DNA from 3 places in the Streptomyces sp. NPDC019224 genome. Region 3 is predicted to be linked to each of the others. Evidence: riboswitches for the same ligand, from Rfam matches in the RefSeq annotation. Region 3 holds a riboswitch; each other region holds the start of a gene.

Evidence for each region. Region 3 has a riboswitch for cyclic di-AMP ahead of ABZ564_RS26880 (transglycosylase SLT domain-containing protein). Riboswitches for the same ligand answer to the same signal wherever they lie in the genome.
Region 1: linked by a shared signal. The riboswitch ahead of ABZ564_RS25865 (LysM peptidoglycan-binding domain-containing M23 family metallopeptidase) and the one ahead of ABZ564_RS26880 (transglycosylase SLT domain-containing protein) in region 3 are both predicted to bind cyclic di-AMP.
Region 2: linked by a shared signal. The riboswitch ahead of ABZ564_RS14920 (transglycosylase family protein) and the one ahead of ABZ564_RS26880 (transglycosylase SLT domain-containing protein) in region 3 are both predicted to bind cyclic di-AMP.

The regions. Positions count from the first base shown of each region.
Region 1 is NZ_JBEYCF010000049.1:1,186-7,287, forward strand. Features, by position in the region: gene dxs (1-deoxy-D-xylulose-5-phosphate synthase) at 1-872, shown strand, start outside; gene ABZ564_RS25845 (aspartate aminotransferase family protein) at 869-2,266, shown strand; gene ABZ564_RS25850 (XRE family transcriptional regulator) at 2,354-2,962, shown strand; gene ABZ564_RS25855 (DUF6126 family protein) at 3,009-3,185, shown strand; gene ABZ564_RS25860 (tyrosine-protein phosphatase) at 3,196-4,008, opposite strand; cyclic di-AMP (ydaO/yuaA leader) riboswitch at 4,548-4,703, shown strand; gene ABZ564_RS25865 (LysM peptidoglycan-binding domain-containing M23 family metallopeptidase) at 4,707-5,585, shown strand; gene ABZ564_RS25870 (SGNH/GDSL hydrolase family protein) at 5,769-6,102, shown strand, end outside.
Region 2 is NZ_JBEYCF010000019.1:23,994-30,095, forward strand. Features, by position in the region: gene ABZ564_RS14910 (cytochrome P450) at 1-951, opposite strand, end outside; gene ABZ564_RS14915 (transglycosylase family protein) at 1,257-2,342, shown strand; cyclic di-AMP (ydaO/yuaA leader) riboswitch at 2,641-2,809, shown strand; gene ABZ564_RS14920 (transglycosylase family protein) at 2,814-3,548, shown strand; gene eno (phosphopyruvate hydratase) at 3,878-5,158, shown strand; gene ABZ564_RS14930 (septum formation initiator family protein) at 5,266-5,736, shown strand; gene ABZ564_RS14935 (DUF501 domain-containing protein) at 5,807-6,102, shown strand, end outside.
Region 3 is NZ_JBEYCF010000053.1:8,420-14,521, reverse strand. Features, by position in the region: gene ABZ564_RS26890 ((2,3-dihydroxybenzoyl)adenylate synthase) at 1-412, opposite strand, end outside; gene ABZ564_RS26885 (2,3-dihydro-2,3-dihydroxybenzoate dehydrogenase) at 577-1,413, opposite strand; cyclic di-AMP (ydaO/yuaA leader) riboswitch at 1,936-2,118, shown strand; gene ABZ564_RS26880 (transglycosylase SLT domain-containing protein) at 2,124-2,996, shown strand; gene ABZ564_RS26875 (antitoxin) at 3,194-3,382, shown strand; partial or broken gene ABZ564_RS26870 (GAF domain-containing protein) at 3,547-5,507, shown strand; gene ABZ564_RS26865 (cytochrome P450) at 5,649-6,102, shown strand, end outside.

The DNA of each region.
Region 1 (6,102 bases), on a different contig from region 3:
CCGAGGCGTTCCCCGACCGCGTCTGGGACGTGGGCATCGCCGAGCAGCACGCCGCGGTCAGCGCCGCCGGACTCGCCACGGGCGGCCTGCACCCGGTCGTCGCCGTCTACGCCACGTTCCTCAACCGGGCCTTCGACCAGCTCCTGATGGACGTCGCCCTGCACAGGTGCGGGGTCACCTTCGTCCTGGACCGGGCCGGCGTCACCGGCCCCGACGGCGCCTCGCACAACGGCATGTGGGACATGTCGATCCTCCAGGTCGTGCCCGGCCTGCGGATCGCCGCGCCGCGCGACGCGGACCGGCTGCGGGAGGAGCTGCGCGAGGCCGTCGCCGTGGACGACGCGCCGACCCTGGTGCGCTTCCCGAAGGAGTCGGTGGGCGAGCCGGTTCCCGCGGTCGGCCGGATCGGCTCCATGGACGTGCTGCGACGCGACGAGGACGCCGATGTGCTGCTCGTCGCGGTCGGGGTGATGGCCCCGGTCTGCCTGCGGACCGCCGAACTGCTCTCGGGCGCCGGCATCCGCTGCACCGTGGTGGACCCGCGCTGGGTCAAACCGGTCGACGAGGAACTGCCGCCGCTCGCCGCGGGGCACCGGCTCGTCGCCGTCGTCGAGGACAACAGCCGCGCGGGAGGCGTCGGTTCGGCGGTCGGCCAGGCGCTGCGGGACGCAGGTGTCGACGTACCGCTGCGCACCTTCGGCATCCCCGAGCAGTTCCTCGCGCACGGCAAACGGTCCGAGGTACTGGCCGACATCGGACTCACACCGGTCGAGATCGCCGGCCGGATCAGCGCCGTCACGGCCGCCCGGAAAGCGGCCGGCGGCACGGAGCACGACGCTCCGGACAACGGGCACAAGGAGAGCGGGGCATGAAGGACGACGAGCCCAAGGGCTTCGATCTGGCGCGGCTTCTCGCCGAGCGCGGCGCCGAACGCTACGAGCTGCACACCAGGTACCTCAACCACCAGCTCCCGCGCATGCTGCGCACCATCGGCTTCGACAAGGTCTACGAACGGGCCGAAGGCGCGCACTTCTGGGACGCGGACGGCAACGACTACCTGGACATGCTCGCCGGATTCGGCGTGATGGGGCTCGGCCGGCACCACCCCGTCGTACGCAAGGCGCTGCACGACGTCCTGGACGCCTCGCTCGCCGACCTCACCCGCTTCGACTGCCAGCCGCTGCCCGGGCTGCTCGCGGAGAAGCTGCTGAGCCACAGCCCCCACCTGGACCGGGTGTTCTTCGGCAACAGCGGCACCGAGGCCGTCGAGACGGCCCTCAAGTTCGCCCGGTACGCCACCGGCAGGCCGCGCGTGCTGTACTGCGACCACGCCTTCCACGGGCTGACCACCGGCTCCCTCTCGGTCAACGGGGAGGGCGGGTTCCGCGACGGCTTCGCCCCACTGCTGCCCGACACCGCGATCCCGCTCGGCGACCTCGACGCCCTGCGGCGGGAACTGAAGCGGGGCGATGTGGCCGCCCTGGTGGTCGAGCCGATCCAGGGCAAGGGGGTGCACGCCGCGCCGCCCGGCTACCTGCGCGAGGCCCAGGAGCTGCTGCACAGGCACAAGGCCCTCCTCATCGCCGACGAGGTGCAGACCGGGCTCGGCAGGACCGGCGACTTCTACGCGTACCAGCACGAGGAAGGGGTGGAACCGGACCTCGTCTGCGTCGCCAAGGCGCTCTCCGGCGGCTATGTCCCGGTCGGGGCGACGCTCGGCAAGGACTGGATCTTCAAGCGCGTCTACTCCTCCATGGACCGGGTCCTCGTCCACTCCGCGAGCTTCGGCTCCAACGCCCAGGCGATGGCGGCCGGGCTCGCGGTGCTGTCGGTGATGGAGGACGAGGAGACCGTGGCGCACGCGCGCCGCACCGGCGACCTGCTCCGCGAGCGGCTGTCCGCGCTCGTCGGGCGCTACGAGCTGCTGCACGAGGTGCGGGGGCGCGGGCTGATGATCGGCATCGAGTTCGGCCGCCCCGTCTCGCTCAAGCTGCGCAGCCGCTGGACCATGCTCCAGGCGGCCCGCAAGGGCCTCTTCGCCCAGATGGTGGTCGTGCCCCTGCTCCAGAAGCACCGCATCCTCACGCAGGTCTCCGGCGACCACCTCGAAGTGATCAAGCTGATTCCGCCGCTGGTCGTCGACGACGCGGACGTGGACCGCTTCGTCGAGGCGTTCACCGCCGTCATGGACGACGCGCACAGCGGCGGCGGACTGATGTGGGACTTCGGGCGGACCCTGGTGAAGCAGGCCGTCGCCAACCGCTGACACTGGGGGAACGGGCCGCCGATCGCCGCTTTTTGCCCCGGAGGCAAGAAATTTGCCTCCGGGGAAAGTCTTTGGCGCAATGGAGGCATGAATCCTCCGGACGGCCAGGCGGCCGACGAGCTGCCCGGTGTCGCGCCGCGCCTGCGCGATCTGCGGCGGGGCCGTGGTCTCACCCTGGAGACCGCGGCCCAGCGGGCCGGGCTCTCACCCGCCCATCTGTCCCGCCTCGAAACGGGCCGGCGCCAGCCCTCGCTGCCCATGCTGCTCCAGCTGGCCAGGATCTACGGTACGACGGTCTCCGAGCTGCTCGGCGAGATGCCCCCGGAACGGGACGCGATCGTCCGCGGCCGCCCCTTCGAGGGCGCGGCGGCCGACGGCTGGCTGTACCAGCAGGCCGGGGGCTCCGGCCGGGCCATGCAGGCGCTGCGCGTCCGGGTCCCGTACGGCGCCCAGGGCGACCTGATCCGCGTCCATCCCGGCGAGGAATGGCTGTACGTCCTCGCGGGCCGCCTCCGGGTGACGCTCGGCGAGACGGTCCACGACCTCGCCCCCGGGGACAGCGCGCACTTCGACTCGCTCACCCCGCACCGGATCGCGGCCCCCGAACCCGAGGGCTCCGAGCTGCTCTTCGTCCACACCCTGCTGCAGAGCCCCACCGCCGAGCTGTGCCTCGGCAGCCCGGTCCACCGTCGCTGAGACGATTTCGCCGCCGGGGCCCTCCCGGCAGCCAGAGAGGCCAGTCATGTCCGATTCCGAGAACTACGACCCGCTCACCCCGGCCAGGCGCCCGGGCGCCGACACCCACGAGAAGAAGATGCCGCGCGGACTCGTCATCCGGCTCTTCGCCTACCTCGTGGCCGGGCACGTCATCGCCGCGTTCCTCTACCTGCTCTTCGCGGTCGGCATGCACAACCAGTAGGACCGCCGGCTCAGCTCTCGTCGAGAAGCCGTTCGCGCAGCCGTTCCCGGGTGGCGGGCGCGAGCCCGAGTCCTTCGGCGAGGTAGCGGTCGGTGCCGCCCCAGGTCTCGTCGATGGCGGCGAAGGCCGCGGCGAGGTACTCGGGCTGGGCGCCGAAGAGCGGGTTCAGGAGCTCCAGCACCTCCGGGGACAACCCGGCGGGCGAGGTGTCGCTGCGCCGGATGCGGTAGCGGCGGTGCGCGTCGTTCGACTTCAGGTAGTCGGCCTCGACGGTCTCCCGCCCGACGCCCACCGCGAGCAGCGTCACCGCGATGGAGAGCCCCGCCCGGTCCTTGCCGGCCGCACAGTGCATCAGGGCGGGCACACTGTCCTCGGCCAGAGCGTGCAGCACCCGGCTGTGCTCGGCGGTGCGCTCCAGGATGATCGCGCGGTACGAGGCGACCATGCGGCGGGTCCCCTTGCCGTCGGCCAGGATCGAGCGCAGCTCCTCCATGTTGCCGTCGCGCACCATCCGCCAGAACTCCGCCCCGTCCGCCGGGTCGCTGAGCGGGATGCTCACGTTCCGTACGCCGGGCAGCTCCACGTCCAGGCCGTCCAGCTTGTGGTCCGCCGCGTTGCGGAAGTCGAAGACGGTGTGCAGGCCGAGCCCGCCGAGGAAGGCCGCGTCCTCGGCCGTGGCGTGCGCCAGGTGGCCGCTGCGGTAGAGCCTGCCGTACCGCACCCGGCGGCCGTCCGTGGTGGGCAGACCGCCCACGTCCCGGAAGTTGCGGACGCCGGTGAGTACGGGCTCCCTCGGCGGGGTCTGCGGCAGCTGCTGCGTCACGGTCACTCCTGGAGGCTCTGCCCCGGCGCGTGTCGCCGACGGGCCCACGCCCGCGACGATACGACATCGATTCCCGGGGCAGTCATCTCCTCCACCGCCTCCCGCGGCCCGCCGGTTCTCCCGTACGCGGCGCCGTCCTCGGTCCCGGACGGCCGATGAGGTGCGGGCCCGCGTGGAGCGGTGACGGAGGAGCCCCACGAGGTCTCCGGTGACGCGCTCGGCCGGTCCGGCTCCGGTGCGGACGATGGGCATGACATGTCCGGATTGGGGAGTTATGCCGAAAGTGCCCTGATTGGAAGGGGGATGATCACCCTCTCGTGAGCGGGATCATATCCGTGACGGTGTGTGGCCACGCCCCGGCGGGGTAGACCATGCGCCGCGCGGAAAGCCAAGATCCGTAATCCACGGAGTGTGACCGGAATTCCGTGCCGCAATTCCGGTACGGAATCCGGCGTGGAAGCCGCGGCTTGTTTCCGCCGTCCCGGCTCGCTTACGTTCCATGCCATCCGGATGGAACGCCCAATCCTGCCGCCGTCCGGAATTCGCATCCACTCACCGTGTGGCAGGAGCGGGGGAACCAGGTAAGCCGCCGACCGGGACGACCGGACGGCTAGGGGTGAAGTCGCGCCAGGCGCGGCCGGGCATCTCCAGCCCGAACCCGACAGCTCACCTCGCAGGCGCCGGAGAGGAAATTCTTCATGCCCAATTCGGGTAAGCACCGCCGTTCCAAGTCCAGCATCATCGCCCGCGGCGTCGCCGCCGCCGGCGCCGGTGGAGCCGTCATCGCGCTTCCGCTGCTCGGCGCCACCGGTGCCCACGCCGCGGAGCAGTCCGCCCCGGCCGCCTCGAAGTCGGCCGCCGCGCACACCGCCTCGGCCAAGTCCGCGAAGAGCGCCGGCACCACCTATTCCGTGGTCTCCGGCGACTACCTGTCGAAGATCGCGGCCGCGCACCACGTCGAGGGCGGCTGGCAGAAGCTGTACCAGGACAACCGCGAGGTCATCGGCGAGGACCCGAGCCTGATCCTCCCGGGCATGAAGCTGACCCTCGGCGCCGAGGCGGCCCCCGCCGCCGCCACCCCGTCCAAGGCCCCCGCCGAGACGGTGGTGAAGGCCGAGGTGAAGACGGAGGCCAAGACCGAGGCCCCGGCCCCGGCCGCCCAGGACAACGCCTCCGGCTACGTCCACCCGGTCCCGGGCAACCACACCACCGCCTACCGTGCCTCCGGCGCCAACTGGTCCAGCGGCAGCCACACCGGCATCGACTTCCCCGTCGCCACCGGCACCAGCGTGAAGGCGATCACCTCCGGCACCGTCGTCACCGCCGGCTGGGGCGGCGCGTACGGCAACCAGGTCGTCATCAAGCACGCCGACGGCCACTACTCGCAGTACGGCCACATGTCCTCGCTCTCCGTCTCGGCGGGCCAGACGGTGACCGCGGGCCAGCAGGTCGGCCTCTCCGGCTCCACCGGCAACGCCACCGGCCCCCACCTCCACTTCGAGGTCCGCACCGGCCCGGAGTACGGCTCGGACATCGACCCGATCGCCTACCTGGCGTCGCACGGGATCTCCGTCTGATCCAGGCGGTACCGGCCCGGTGATCCGGGCCACGGAACGACCGAGAGGGACGGTGCGCGGCGGCGCGCCGTCCCTCTGCTTATTCCCTCTTTACCGAAAACTGACCGGGTGGTTTATCTCACCCTTCGTCAACCCCTTATTACGGTCGCGTAGGTCACATTCCGGGGTGCAGGATATGCGTTTGTGGCAGACGATTCGAACAACCTTCAACAGGGCGTCATCGACCAACAGGGCGCCATCGGGTCGTACGCGGCGATTGGCGACAGCTTCACCGAGGGAGTCGGCGACCCCGGCCCGGACGGAACGTTCGTCGGCTGGGCCGACCGGCTCGCGGTACTCCTCGCGGACCGGCTCCCGCACCCCGGCACGGCGACGGACGCCGAGGGCTCACCCGTTCCCGCGCACGGGAACTTCCGGTACGCCAATCTCGCAGTACGAGGACGCCTCCTCGACCAGGTGGTCGAGGAGCAGGTGCCCCGAGCCAAGGAACTCGCCCCCGATCTGGTGAGCTTCTGTG
Region 2 (6,102 bases), on a different contig from region 3:
GGGGTCGCCCTCCCTGATGCGCGTTCCCCCGATGTCGAGTGCCTCCGTGGCGTAGCGCCAGGTGGCGAGCTCCACCGGGCCGTCGAACCGCAGCAGTTCCTCGATGGCGGTGTCCAGGAGGCGGCTGTCGCCCTGCTGGACCGCGTTCTGGAAGACGGCGCGTTGGACGGGGTCGCGGAAGAAGGCGTGCGCGCTGTTGCCGATCAGGTTGATGGTCGTCTCGAAACCCGCGAAGAGGATCACGAAACACATCGCGGCGGCCTCGTTCTCGGTGAGGTGTTCGCCGTGGTCGCTGGCCCGGATCAGTCCGGAGATCAGGTCGTCCCCGGGATCCTGCCGCTTTCGGTGGATCAGCTCCGCGAGGTAGGCGCGGATTTTCTTCACCGACCGGGCGACCCCGCCGCGCGGCCCGCCGCCGTGCCGGATCATCATGCCCGCCCAGTCCCGGAAGTCGTCCTGGTCCTCCGGCGGCACGCCGAGCAGATCGCAGATGGCGTAGATGGGAAGAGGGAAGGCGAAGTCGTGGATCAGGTCGGCTTCGCCCTTCTCCGCGAACTCGTCGATGAGCCGATCCGCCAACTCCTGCACACGGGGGGCGAAGGCGGCGATCGTCCGGGGCGTGAACGCCTTGGACACCAGCCGGCGCAGCCGCGTGTGGTCGGGCGGATCGATGTTCAGCAGGTGCGTCATGAGGTTGGCGCTGCGCTCGCCGGGGATACCGGTCTTGCTCTTGCCCTGCGCGTCGTCCGCGTGGTGCGCCGGGTTCTTCGAGAGGCGGCTGTCGGCCAGGGCCTGCCGTGCGTCCGCGTACCGGGTGACGAGCCAGGCCTCCACGCCGCTGGGCAAGGTCGTCCTGTGTACGGGGCTGTGCTCTCGCAGCCAGGCGTATGCGGGGTACGGGTCGGTGGCGAACTCCCAGGTGAAGAGTTCGGGCGGCGGGGTGCGGTTCACATGACGACGGTATCCGGCGCCTCCGGCTCCGGCTCCGTCGCCGGCGGCGCATCGCCTCCACGCGGCCGTCCGGGACACGGGGCCGGCGATCGTTTGCACGGCCGGGCGGCGGGCTCGTCAGGCGGGGATCACGGACGCCGCCGGCGCGGTTCACGCAGGGGGCGCGCACCGGCGAAGTGACGCCCAGTCAACTCTGTGACTTTCGCGTGATCTGCGCTGCATCGACTTGTGACTCTCGTTCGAGTCCCGCTAGGTTCACCGTTCGACCCACCAGTCGCTTGTCAGTCACACGGAAGGCATCTCCCATGGGCTCCGCGAACGGCAGACACCGTCGCCCTCGCCAGGCACCCGCCATCGTCGTCGCCGCAGGCGTGACCGGCTCGGCCATCGCCATCCCGCTGCTCGGCGCGGCGGGCGCACACGCGGCGGACGCCTCGACCTGGGACCGGGTGGCCGAGTGCGAGAGCGGCGGGACATGGAGCGCCGACCTGGGCAACGGCTCCTACGGCGGCCTCCAGTTCTCGCCGAAGCTGTGGAAGGCGTACGGCGGTGAGGCGTACGCCGAGCGCGCCGACCTCGCCAGCCGCTCGCAGCAGATCGCGGTGGCCGAGAAGGTCCTGGCGGACAAGGGCCCGAATGCGTGGCCCAGCTGCGCGGTGATCTCCGGGCTCGGCAAGAGCACGGGCGCGGCGGACGTCGACCCGGGCGGCGAGGACTCCGACGCGCCCCCCCGGAGCGCGGAAGCGGGCCTGGACGCCGGGCTCGGCGCCGATCCGGTGGACGACGCCTCGTCGGGCTCGTCCGCCACCTCCTCGGACGAGGCGGCCGGCGGGACGGCCGCCGCCAAGGGTGCCGCCGAGAGCAAGGGCGAGCACGCGGGCGGGAGCGCGGAGAAGTCCGCGGGCAAGGGCGCCGGGGCCGGTGCGTCCGCCTCCCCGTCCGCCGGGTCCTCCGCAGGCGCCTCCACCGCTCCGGCCGCCGACCCCTCCGGTTCGTCCGGCCTGTCCGCCGGCGCGTCGGACGGTGCGCGGGAGAAGGGCGGCAAGCACCGGGGCGCCCCGGCCGCCGACGAGACCACCGGGGCGGAGGGCGGCCGCGACATGGGGCGGCACGCCTCGCGGGGTGACGGTGAGGCACGCGACGGCGCGGCGCGGCCGGCTGACGACACGTACACCGTCCGGCCGGGCGACAACCTCTGGGCGATCGCCGACGCGCAGGACCTGCCGGGCGGCTGGCCCGAGCTGTACGAGGCGAACAAGGCCGAGGTGGGGTCCGACCCGGACCTCATCCTGCCCGGTCAGGACCTCGACCTCGGCCTGGACGGCCAGAACCCCGAGCCCGGCCCCGACCTGGACGGCCAGAACCCCCAGCCCGGCCAGGACGCCCGCTGAGAGCGGCCCGACGAGTAGCTGAGAGCCCCTGAGGTTTGGGGGTTTATGAGGCCCATGTCCCACTTCTGATCGAGTGAGACATGGGTCTCTTCGCGTGAACTGTCGCTTCTTGTCCGGGAGGTCCTGCCGCATCCGTTCCGACCTGCACAAATGAGGGTTCATCGGATGCTCGTGCGGCATGATTATCCGGTATGTCCATCTTTGAATATGAGGGTTGGGTGTGATTACCGTCGGAGCCGCTCGCACCGCGGGCCCCGTCGACCGTCACGCCGAATCCTGCCGTCGGTCGGAGGGAACAGACGCGAAAGCGCCGTAGGCAGGAGCGGGGGACCCAGGTAGGCGCTGGGCCGGATCGTCGGGAGACGCATCAGGACCGGCTAGGGGTGAAGCCGCGCCAGGAGCGCGGCCGGGCAACTCACTTGGCCCGAACCCGACAGCTCACCTCGCAGGCGTCGGTGAGGAGAAGTCTCGATGCTGCTCAACAGCAAGGGCAACAAGCACCGCCGCCCGTCCAGGGTCGTCCGTATCGCCACGCTCGCCGGTGTCGCCGGTGCCGCCGTCGCCGTGCCGCTGATGGGCGCGACCGGCGCCTCCGCCGCCTCCGTCGCCACGTGGGACGCCGTCGCCCAGTGCGAATCCGGTGGCAACTGGTCCATCAACACCGGCAACGGCTACTACGGCGGCCTGCAGTTCTCCCAGTCCAGCTGGGCCGCCGCCGGCGGTACGCAGTACGCGCCCCGCGCGGACCTGGCCACCAAGGCCCAGCAGATCGCCACCGCCGAGAAGCTCCTCGACATGCAGGGTCCGGGCGCCTGGGGCTGCGCAGGCGCCGGCAACCTGACCAACGACGGTGTCGACCCGGGCGTCGACACCGGCTCCGGTGCCGCGAAGCAGGAGGCCGCTCCGAAGCAGGAGGCCGCTCCGAAGCAGGAGGCCGCCCCGAAGCAGGCCGAGCGCACCGAGGCCCCCGCCACCAACCGTTCGGACCGCTCGGACGCCCCGAAGAAGACGGTCACCACCCCGACCGGCGAGAAGGTCGCCAAGGGTGACGGCGAGTACAAGGTCGTCGCCGGTGACTCGCTGAGCGGGATCGCCGCCGAGCACGACGTCAAGGGCGGCTGGGAGCAGCTGTTCAAGCTGAACAAGGACATCGTCGAGGACGCCGACCTGATCTACCCGGGTCAGCAGCTCCACCTGACGAAGTAGCCGCGATCCCTCCTCGCTGATCGCTCAGGCCGCCCCGGCCCGGCGCGCACCCTCCCCCCGTGCGTTGCCGGGCCGGGGCACGCCGCGTTCGGTGGTGACCGCTTCCCGGCTGCTTCCGTTCGGCCGCCGACCGGTCCCGATCGTTCAACTGTTGTAGTTACTGGTCAGTAAATATCTGGCAGTTCGCACCGGTATGCCCGCTCTTGGGTCCTTTTTCGTCCCAGGGGGCGGGCGGTCGGCCGACGCAGACGGCCGGGCCGGTTAGGCTCTTGTCGCAAGGCCAAAGTGACCCTGCACAACCAGCGTCATATCCCAGAAGGAGATGCCTCGTGCCGTCCATCGACGTCGTCGTAGCCCGGGAAATCCTCGACTCCCGGGGCAACCCCACGGTCGAGGTCGAGGTCGGCCTCGACGACGGCAGCACCGGTCGTGCTGCTGTTCCGTCCGGCGCCTCCACCGGCGCGTTCGAGGCCATTGAGCTTCGCGACGGTGACCCCAACCGCTACCAGGGCAAGGGCGTCGAGAAGGCCGTCCTCGCCGTGATCGAGCAGATCGGCCCGGAGCTCGTCGGCTACGACGCCACCGAGCAGCGCCTCATCGACCAGGCGATGTTCGACCTGGACGCCACGGAGAACAAGGGCTCGCTCGGCGCCAACGCCATCCTCGGCGTCTCCCTCGCCGTCGCGCACGCCGCCTCCGAGGCCAGCGACCTCCCGCTGTTCCGCTACCTCGGCGGCCCGAACGCGCACCTGCTGCCCGTCCCGATGATGAACATCCTCAACGGCGGGTCGCACGCCGACTCCAACGTGGACATCCAGGAGTTCATGATCGCGCCCATCGGCGCCGAGTCCTTCTCCGAGGCCCTGCGCTGGGGCGCCGAGGTCTACCACACGCTGAAGAAGGTCCTGAAGACCAAGGGCCTGTCCACCGGCCTCGGTGACGAGGGCGGCTTCGCGCCGAACCTGGAGTCCAACCGCGCCGCCCTCGACCTCATCATCGAGGCCATCAAGGAGGCCGGCTACGCCCCGGGCAAGGACATCGCGCTCGCGCTCGACGTCGCCGCGTCCGAGTTCTACAAGGACGGCTCCTACGAGTTCGAGGGCAAGTCCCGCTCGGCCGCCGAGATGACCGAGTACTACGAGGAGCTGGTCTCCGCGTACCCGCTGGTCTCCATCGAGGACCCGCTGTACGAGGACGACTGGGCGGGCTGGAAGGTCATCACCGACAAGCTGGGCGCCAAGGTCCAGATCGTCGGCGACGACCTCTTCGTCACCAACCCGGAGCGCCTGGCCCGCGGCATCGAGGAGGGCTCCGCCAACGCCCTGCTCGTGAAGGTCAACCAGATCGGTTCGCTGACCGAGACCCTGGACGCCGTGGAGCTGGCCCAGCGCAACGGCTTCAAGTGCATGATGTCCCACCGCTCCGGCGAGACCGAGGACGTCACCATCGCCGACCTCGCGGTCGCCGTGAACTGCGGCCAGATCAAGACCGGTGCCCCGGCCCGTTCGGACCGCGTCGCCAAGTACAACCAGCTGCTGCGCATCGAGGAGATCCTCGACGACGCCGCGGTGTACGCGGGCCGCTCGGCGTTCCCGCGCTTCAAGGGCTGACAGCCCGGCGGGGGGCGGGACGCCCCTCGGCCCCCGCCTCCGTCCGTCCCCGCGCTCGGTCCCGTACCGTGTGCGGGGACGGACGTGCGTAATGGGGAGGCGGGAACATGGCCGCGAAGGACCGGGACCGGTTCTCCACCGCGACCCGGCTGCGGCTGCTCGGCGAGCAGACCGCCGCCCGCGTCTACCGGTCCCAGAACCGGCGGCAGGCCCGCCGCTCCCGCCTCACCGGCCGCGCCGCCTTCCTGGCCCTGGTCGTCTGCTCGCTGGTCGTCGCCCTCGCCTACCCGATGCGGCAGTACGTGTCGCAGCGCGACGAGATCGCCGACCAGCAGCGGCTGGCGCGGGAGGCCGAGAAGCGCACCGAGGAGCTGCGGGACGAGAAGGCCCGGCTCCAGGACGACGCGTACATCAAGCGGCTGGCCCGCGAGCACCTGCACTACCTTCTTCCCGGGGAGACCTCCTACACCGTGGTCGACCCCGACGCGGCCGAGGAGCGCAACGGGAAGCCGTCCGGCACGGACCGGCCGTGGCACTCCAACCTGTGGGACGGCGTCGACGGCGCCGACCGCGGCTGACGGCCGCCCCCACCCCCGTACCTCTGCAGAACCCGCGGTTCGAGCAGTCCGATCAGAACCCTAGGCAGGCATGGAAACGCCCCCTCCCCAGACCGAGTCCACCGTCCCCACCGAGGCGGACATCGCCGCGTTCCAGCAGCAGCTGGGCCGCCCGCCGCGCGGGCTGCGCGCTATCGCGCACCGCTGTCCGTGCGGCAACCCGGACGTGGTCGAGACGCAGCCCCGGCTGGAGGACGGCACGCCGTTCCCGACGACGTACTACCTGACGTGCCCGCGCGCCGCGTCCGCGATCGGCACGCTGGAGGCGAACGGGGTCATGAAGGAGATGACCGAGCGCCTGGGCAAGGACCCGGAGCTCGCGGCGGC
Region 3 (6,102 bases):
GGTCCGGGATCACATAGGCGACGGCCTCCGCGAAGGAGCAGAAGTAGCCGATCTCCGTCTCCCGGTGGGCGGGCAGCGCGTAGACGGGCAGCGCGCCGATGCGGAAGAGGGCGAACACGACCTCGGCGAACTCGGCGATGTTGGGCAGCTGGACGACGACCCGGTCGCCCTTGGCGATCCCGCGCGCCCGGAATCCGGCCGCCAGCCGGGCCGCGCGCTCGTCGAGTTCGCGGTACGTCCAGGCGCGGCGCTCGGGGGCCGGGTCGACGATCGCGACCCGGTCGCCGTGGGCCTCGGCCCGTTCGCGCAGCATGCTCGTGAACGTCTCGCCGCGCCAGTGCCCGGCGGCCCGGTAGCGGGCGGCGAACTCGGCGGGCCAGGTCGGGGCGTCTTCGTACGGGGCGGTGCTCACAGGGCTGCTCCCACGGCGTTGAGGAACGTACGGAACTCGGCGCCGGTCTCGGCGGCCTTGGCCTCGGGCGACGGGCCGGGGGGTTCGCGCAGTGAGGTGGACATCGTGGTTGTCTCCAGTGGGGGAGGGCTGTGAGCCGCGTCGGGGGCGCCGTGCGGACCGGGTCAGGCGCGCAGGGTGGCGCCGCCGTCGACGTACAGGTCGTGCAGGGTGATGTGGCGGGCCCGGTCGGACACCAGGAAGGCGACGGCCTCGGCGATGTCGGACGGCTCGGCGATCCTGCCCAGGGGTATGCCCGTGCGGTAGCTCGCCAGGTCCCCGGCTATGACGCGCTGCGCGGCGGGTCCGTCGTCCCGCGCCTCACCGGCCGGCCACATCCCGCGCTGCATGTCGGTGAGGGTGGACCCCGGCGAGACCGTGTTGCACCGGACGCCCAGGGGCGCCAGCTCCAGGCCGAGGCACTTGGTGAACATGACGGCGGCCGCCTTGGACGCGGCGTACGCCGCCATCGTCGTACGGGGGATGCCGGCGGCGTTGGACGCGACGGTGACGATGCTGCCCGCACCGCGCCCGGCCATCCTGCGGGAGACGGCGCGCGAGACGTGGAACACCCCGTCGGTGTTGACGGCGAACGTGGCCGCCCAGTCCTCGTCGGTCAGCTCGGCGACGGGCGAACACCGCAGTATCCCGGCGACGTTGACCGCGATGCCGAGGGGGCCGAGCGTCTCCTCGGCCTCGACCACGAGGGCTTCGACGGCCGCCGCGTCCCTCACGTCCAGCGTCCGCGCGACGACGCTTCCGCCGTACTCCCGGGCGAGGGCCTCCACGCCTTCCCGGTCCACATCGGTCGCCAGGACCCGGCAGCCGCGGGCGACGAGGAGGCGTACGACCGCCTCGCCGATGCCGCGTCCGGCTCCCGTCACGAGGGCCAGGCGGCCGGTGAGTTCCCGGTCGTCGGGGCGGACGGGACGGCCGGGATCAGGAGTGGAATGCGGCGCCATGGTCTGGGTCTCTCCAGTTGCCGATGAGGGGTGGGTGGGTCGAGACGTTCCGGTGCGGCGGACAGGGCGGTGGCACCGAGCGATTGACGGCGTTTCAGGGCAGGGGGTGCCCAGTCGCCACCGCGATCCACTCGGTTGCACTTAGGTTAGGCTAACCATATGTCGATCACGCAAGGGGGCGAACCCGGAAGGTGGCCGACCGCGCCGGCTTCGCGCCGCGCGCTGTCCCGATTGTCCGAATGTGGACAAAAGGCCGACATGGTGAGATCTGGGCCCGTTTGGCGCCCCTCGAAGCTGGCGAAACGGACAAATGCTAGCGTTTCGGTCGCAGTGGGCAGTCTCACGTTTGCCGTTTCTGACGCGCATTCCGATCCCTCGTTTCCCAGACGTGCCAAGTAATTTGACTTCCCCCGGCGCAGTCGATCATGAGGGTTTTCTTTGATTGATCTTGCAAAACAATTGTGATCAGCAATTCCGGGCTTGTTCCGGCCGTCGTTTCTCGCTTACGGTCCCGTCATCAATCCGGATGGAACGCCGAATCCTGCCGCCGTCCGGGAACCCGACCACTCACGTACGGCAGGAGCGGGGGACCCAGGTTTGCCGCCGGTCCGGAATCCGGAGCGGCTAGGGGTGAAGTCGCCATGTGCGGCCGGACATCTCCAGTCCGAACCCGACAGCTCACCTCGCAGGCGACGGAGAGGAAATGCGCCATGCCCATCATGGGTAAGCACCATCGTGTCAAGTCCGCGTCCCTGACCCGCGGTTTCATCGCCGCGAGCGCGGGTGGAGCCGTTCTCGCGCTCCCCCTGATCACTGCCGGATCGGCCTCCGCCGCCCCCGTCAAGGCCGTCGTCGCCGAAAAGGCCGCAGCCTCGACTTCCGTCGCAGGCAAGGGAGCCGCCGTGCGCGGCGCCGCCTCCACCACGTATTCCGTGGTCGCCGGCGATTCGCTTTACAAGATCGCCCAGGGGCATTCCCTCAGTGGTGGCTGGGAGCGTCTGTACAAGGACAACCGCAGCGTTGTCGGCAGCAACCCCAACGTCATTCACCCGGGTCTGAAGCTCACCATCGGCGCCAAGTCCGAGGCCGTCGCACCGAAGGCCGCGGAGAAGAGCGCATTCAAGGCGGAGACCGCCGAGAACAACGCCGACACCGCCGCCCGGACCGAGAGCGCCGACCGCGCCGACCGCTCCGAGTTCAGGGTCGTCCCCCTCGCCGCGAAGACCGCCGCCCCCGCCGAGACCCCGACGGCCGTCACGTACACCGACGACCTCGACGGCTGGATCAAGGAATCCCTGGCCGTCATGGCCGAGCACGGTATCCCCGGCAGCTACGACGGCATCTACCGCAACGTCATGCGCGAGTCCTCGGGCAACCCGTTCGCCATCAACAACTGGGATTCCAACGCCGTCGCCGGCACGCCCTCCAAGGGCCTGCTCCAGGTGATCCAGCCCACCTTCGACGCGTACCACGTGCCCGGGACGTCGATGGACATCTACGACCCGGTCGCCAACATCACGGCCGCGTGCAACTACGCCGCCGCCACGTACGGCTCCATGGACAACGTGTTCAGCGCCTACTGATCCCACCGGCCCCGGTGCTCGGGGCCGAGTCGTGAGAGCGGAATCGTGAGAAGGGGCGGGAGAAGCGGATGCGCTTCTCCCGCCCCTTCGCGTGTGCCGGGGGCGCATGGTGTCCGGCGCGCAGGGCCACACGCCGGAATGCGTCGGGCGGGCAGGGCGTGGATGCTGGAACGGTCAGCGTCTCTAGGAGGTCAGTCATGAGCATGCTCGACAAGATCAAGGGCATGATCAAGGGGCATCCGGACCAGGCCCGGCAGGGTGTCGACAAGGGGGGCGACTTCGTCGACAAGAAGACCGGCGGCAAGTACGGCGGCCAGGTCGACTCGGCCCAGCAGAAGATCAACGACCAGCTCGGCGACCGCCGCCCGCCCGACGAGGGCCGGTAGGAGCCTGCACGAACCGTGAGGGAGCGGTGGCCGCCACACCCGTGGCGCCCACCGCTCCGCCGTGCCGGGCCCCCGATCGCGCGTGCCCGGTCTGCTCCGAGGTGCGGGTACCGGCCCGGTGGGCGCATCCTGGCTGTGTGACCTGGCACGGAGCGGCCGGGCCGCTGCCGCACGGTTCGGACGACGGCCCACCCGGGAGACCGGACGACACCCGGGCGCCGGACGAGCTGTCGCTGGTGCTCGCCCAGTCCGTCGTGAGCGCCATCGACGCCGTCGGCGGCCGGGCCGGCGGCGTCTACCTGCCCTCCAGCGCCCCCGGCCTGCTGCGCCTGGCCGTCCTCGCCGGGCTCCCCGGACCGCTGTTCCGGCCCTGGTGGCGGATGCACGTGAACAGGCCGTTCCCGATCGCCGAGGCCTTCCGTACCGGCAGCCCGTCTACCTCGCCGACGCCGAGGACGCCATGCGCCGCTTCCCGCAGCTCATGGCGGGCCTGCCGTTCCCCTTCGGCTCCCTGTACGTGCCGGTCCTGCGCGGCCACGTGCCGGTCGGCGTCCTCGTCGTCCTGCGCGCCGCGACCGGGGACGAGCCGGTGCCCTCCGCCGACCGGGAACGGCTCCAGCGCATCGCCCGGAGCCTCGGCGCGCAACTGGCCGCCCTGGCGGACTTTGGCACCCGGCCGGAGTGGGACGCGGAACCGCTGCCCGTCCAGCTGCCCGCCGAGACCTCGCCGCCGGTGCGCATCGGCCGCTTCGACTGGAACCTCGGCACCGGCGCCGTCGAGACCGACGCGGACCTCGACGCGATCCTCGGCACCGGCACCGGCGTCCTCCCCGGCACCATCGGGGCCCTGGCGGCCAGGCTCGCACCGGAGGACGTGTACGGCCTGTGGGCCCTGGCCCGGCAGGCCGCGGACTCCCACGGCCCCGTCGTACGCCGGATGCGGCTGCGCGGCCCGGACGGCCGCTCCCACCTGCTGGAGGTCTCCGGGCGCCGGCACGACGACGCCGGCCCCGGCGGGCACCTCACCGGCTTCCTGGTGGACCTGGGCATCGGCCCGGTCGTCGCGGAGGCCGCGGACCGGCTGCCGCACGGCATCTTCTCCCTCGACCGCTTCGGCCGGATCACCCACGTCAACCCGCCGGCCGAGGAGATGCTCGGCCGGTCCCGCGCCGAACTGGTCGGCCGCGTCTTCTGGGAGGCGCTGCCCTGGTTCGCGAACCCCGCGTACGAGGACCACTACCGGGCCGCGATGATCTCCGACGCCCCGGTCCGCTTCCTCGCCCGCCGGGATCCGCCCCCTGGCTCTCCGTCTCCCTGTACCCCGGCCACGCAGGGCTGACCGCCGTCCTCACCCCCCACCGACGAGCCCGCCTACGCCCCGGACTCCGTCGTCTCACCCGGCCTGGGGCTCGGCTCCCCGGCCGACCGGTCCGCCGCCCTCTACCGCCCGGTCGCCCTCGCCATCGCGCTCACCGAGGCCGTCACCGCCCGCCAGGTCTCCCGCGTGGTCACCGAGGAACTGCTGCCCGCTCTCGGCGGCCGGCAGCTGGCGATCTACCTGCTCAAGGAGGGCCACCTCTACCTGGAGTGGGAGACCGGCTTCCCACAGGGCTTCCTCGACCGGTTCGACGCCGTCGGCCTGGACGCCCGCATCCCTGGCGTCGAGACCCTCACCACCGGGCGCCCCATCTTCTTCGAGTCCATGCAGCGCCTGGCCGCCGCCTACCCCGGCATCCCCATCGACGCGGACATCGGCGCCCGCGCCTTCCTGCCGCTGATCGCCTCCGGGCGGCTCGTCGGCTCCTGCATCCTCGGCTTCGACCAGCCACGCGGCTTCAGCCCGGAGGAGCGCACGGTCCTCACCGCCCTGGCCGGCCTCATCGCCCAGGCACTCCAGCGGGCCCAGCGCTACGACACCGAGGCCGCCCTGGCCCGCGGCCTCCAGGACGCCCTGCTGCCGCACCGCCTCCCCGCCGTCCGCGGCATCGACCCCCAGGGCCGCTACCTCGCCGGCACCCAGGGCATGGACGTCGGCGGCCACTGGTACGACGTGATCGAGACCCATGGCCGGCTCGCCCTCGTCATCGGCGACGTCCAGGGCCACGGGGTCGCCGCCGCCGCGACGACATCGCCCTGCTGCTCGCCGCCTGCTGGGCCGAGGAGGACGAGGTCGCGCCCGGACGGCTTTAGAACCTCTTAACCGGCCCTCCCGACAATGCCGGTTCACACCGGAGAGCCGGCTGTGGACCGAGCGCCTGGGGGCCGCATGAGCATCGACACCGTGACCACCGAGACCGTGGGGCTGCCGCAGTTCCCCATGACGCGCGGCTGCCCCTACCACCCGCCCGCCGGGTACGCGGAGCTGCGCAAGGAGGGGCCGCTCGCCCGGGTCCGCCTGTACGACGGCCGCGTGGCCTGGGTCGTCACCGGCTACGAGGAAACTCGCCGGCTGCTCGTGGACCCCCGGCTCTCCTCCGACCGCACCCGCCCCGACTTCCCGGTGCTCGTCCCGCGCATGGCGGCCGCCAAACTGACCGCCCTGGTGGGGATGGACCCGCCGGAGCACGACATCCAGCGGCGCATGCTGATCCCCAGCTTCACCGTGAAGCGCGTCAACTCGCTGCGCCCCGCGATCCGCCGCATCGTCGGCGAGAAGATCGACGCCCTGCTCGCCGGCGGAAGGACCACCGCGGACCTGGTGCCGGCGTTCGCGCTGCCGG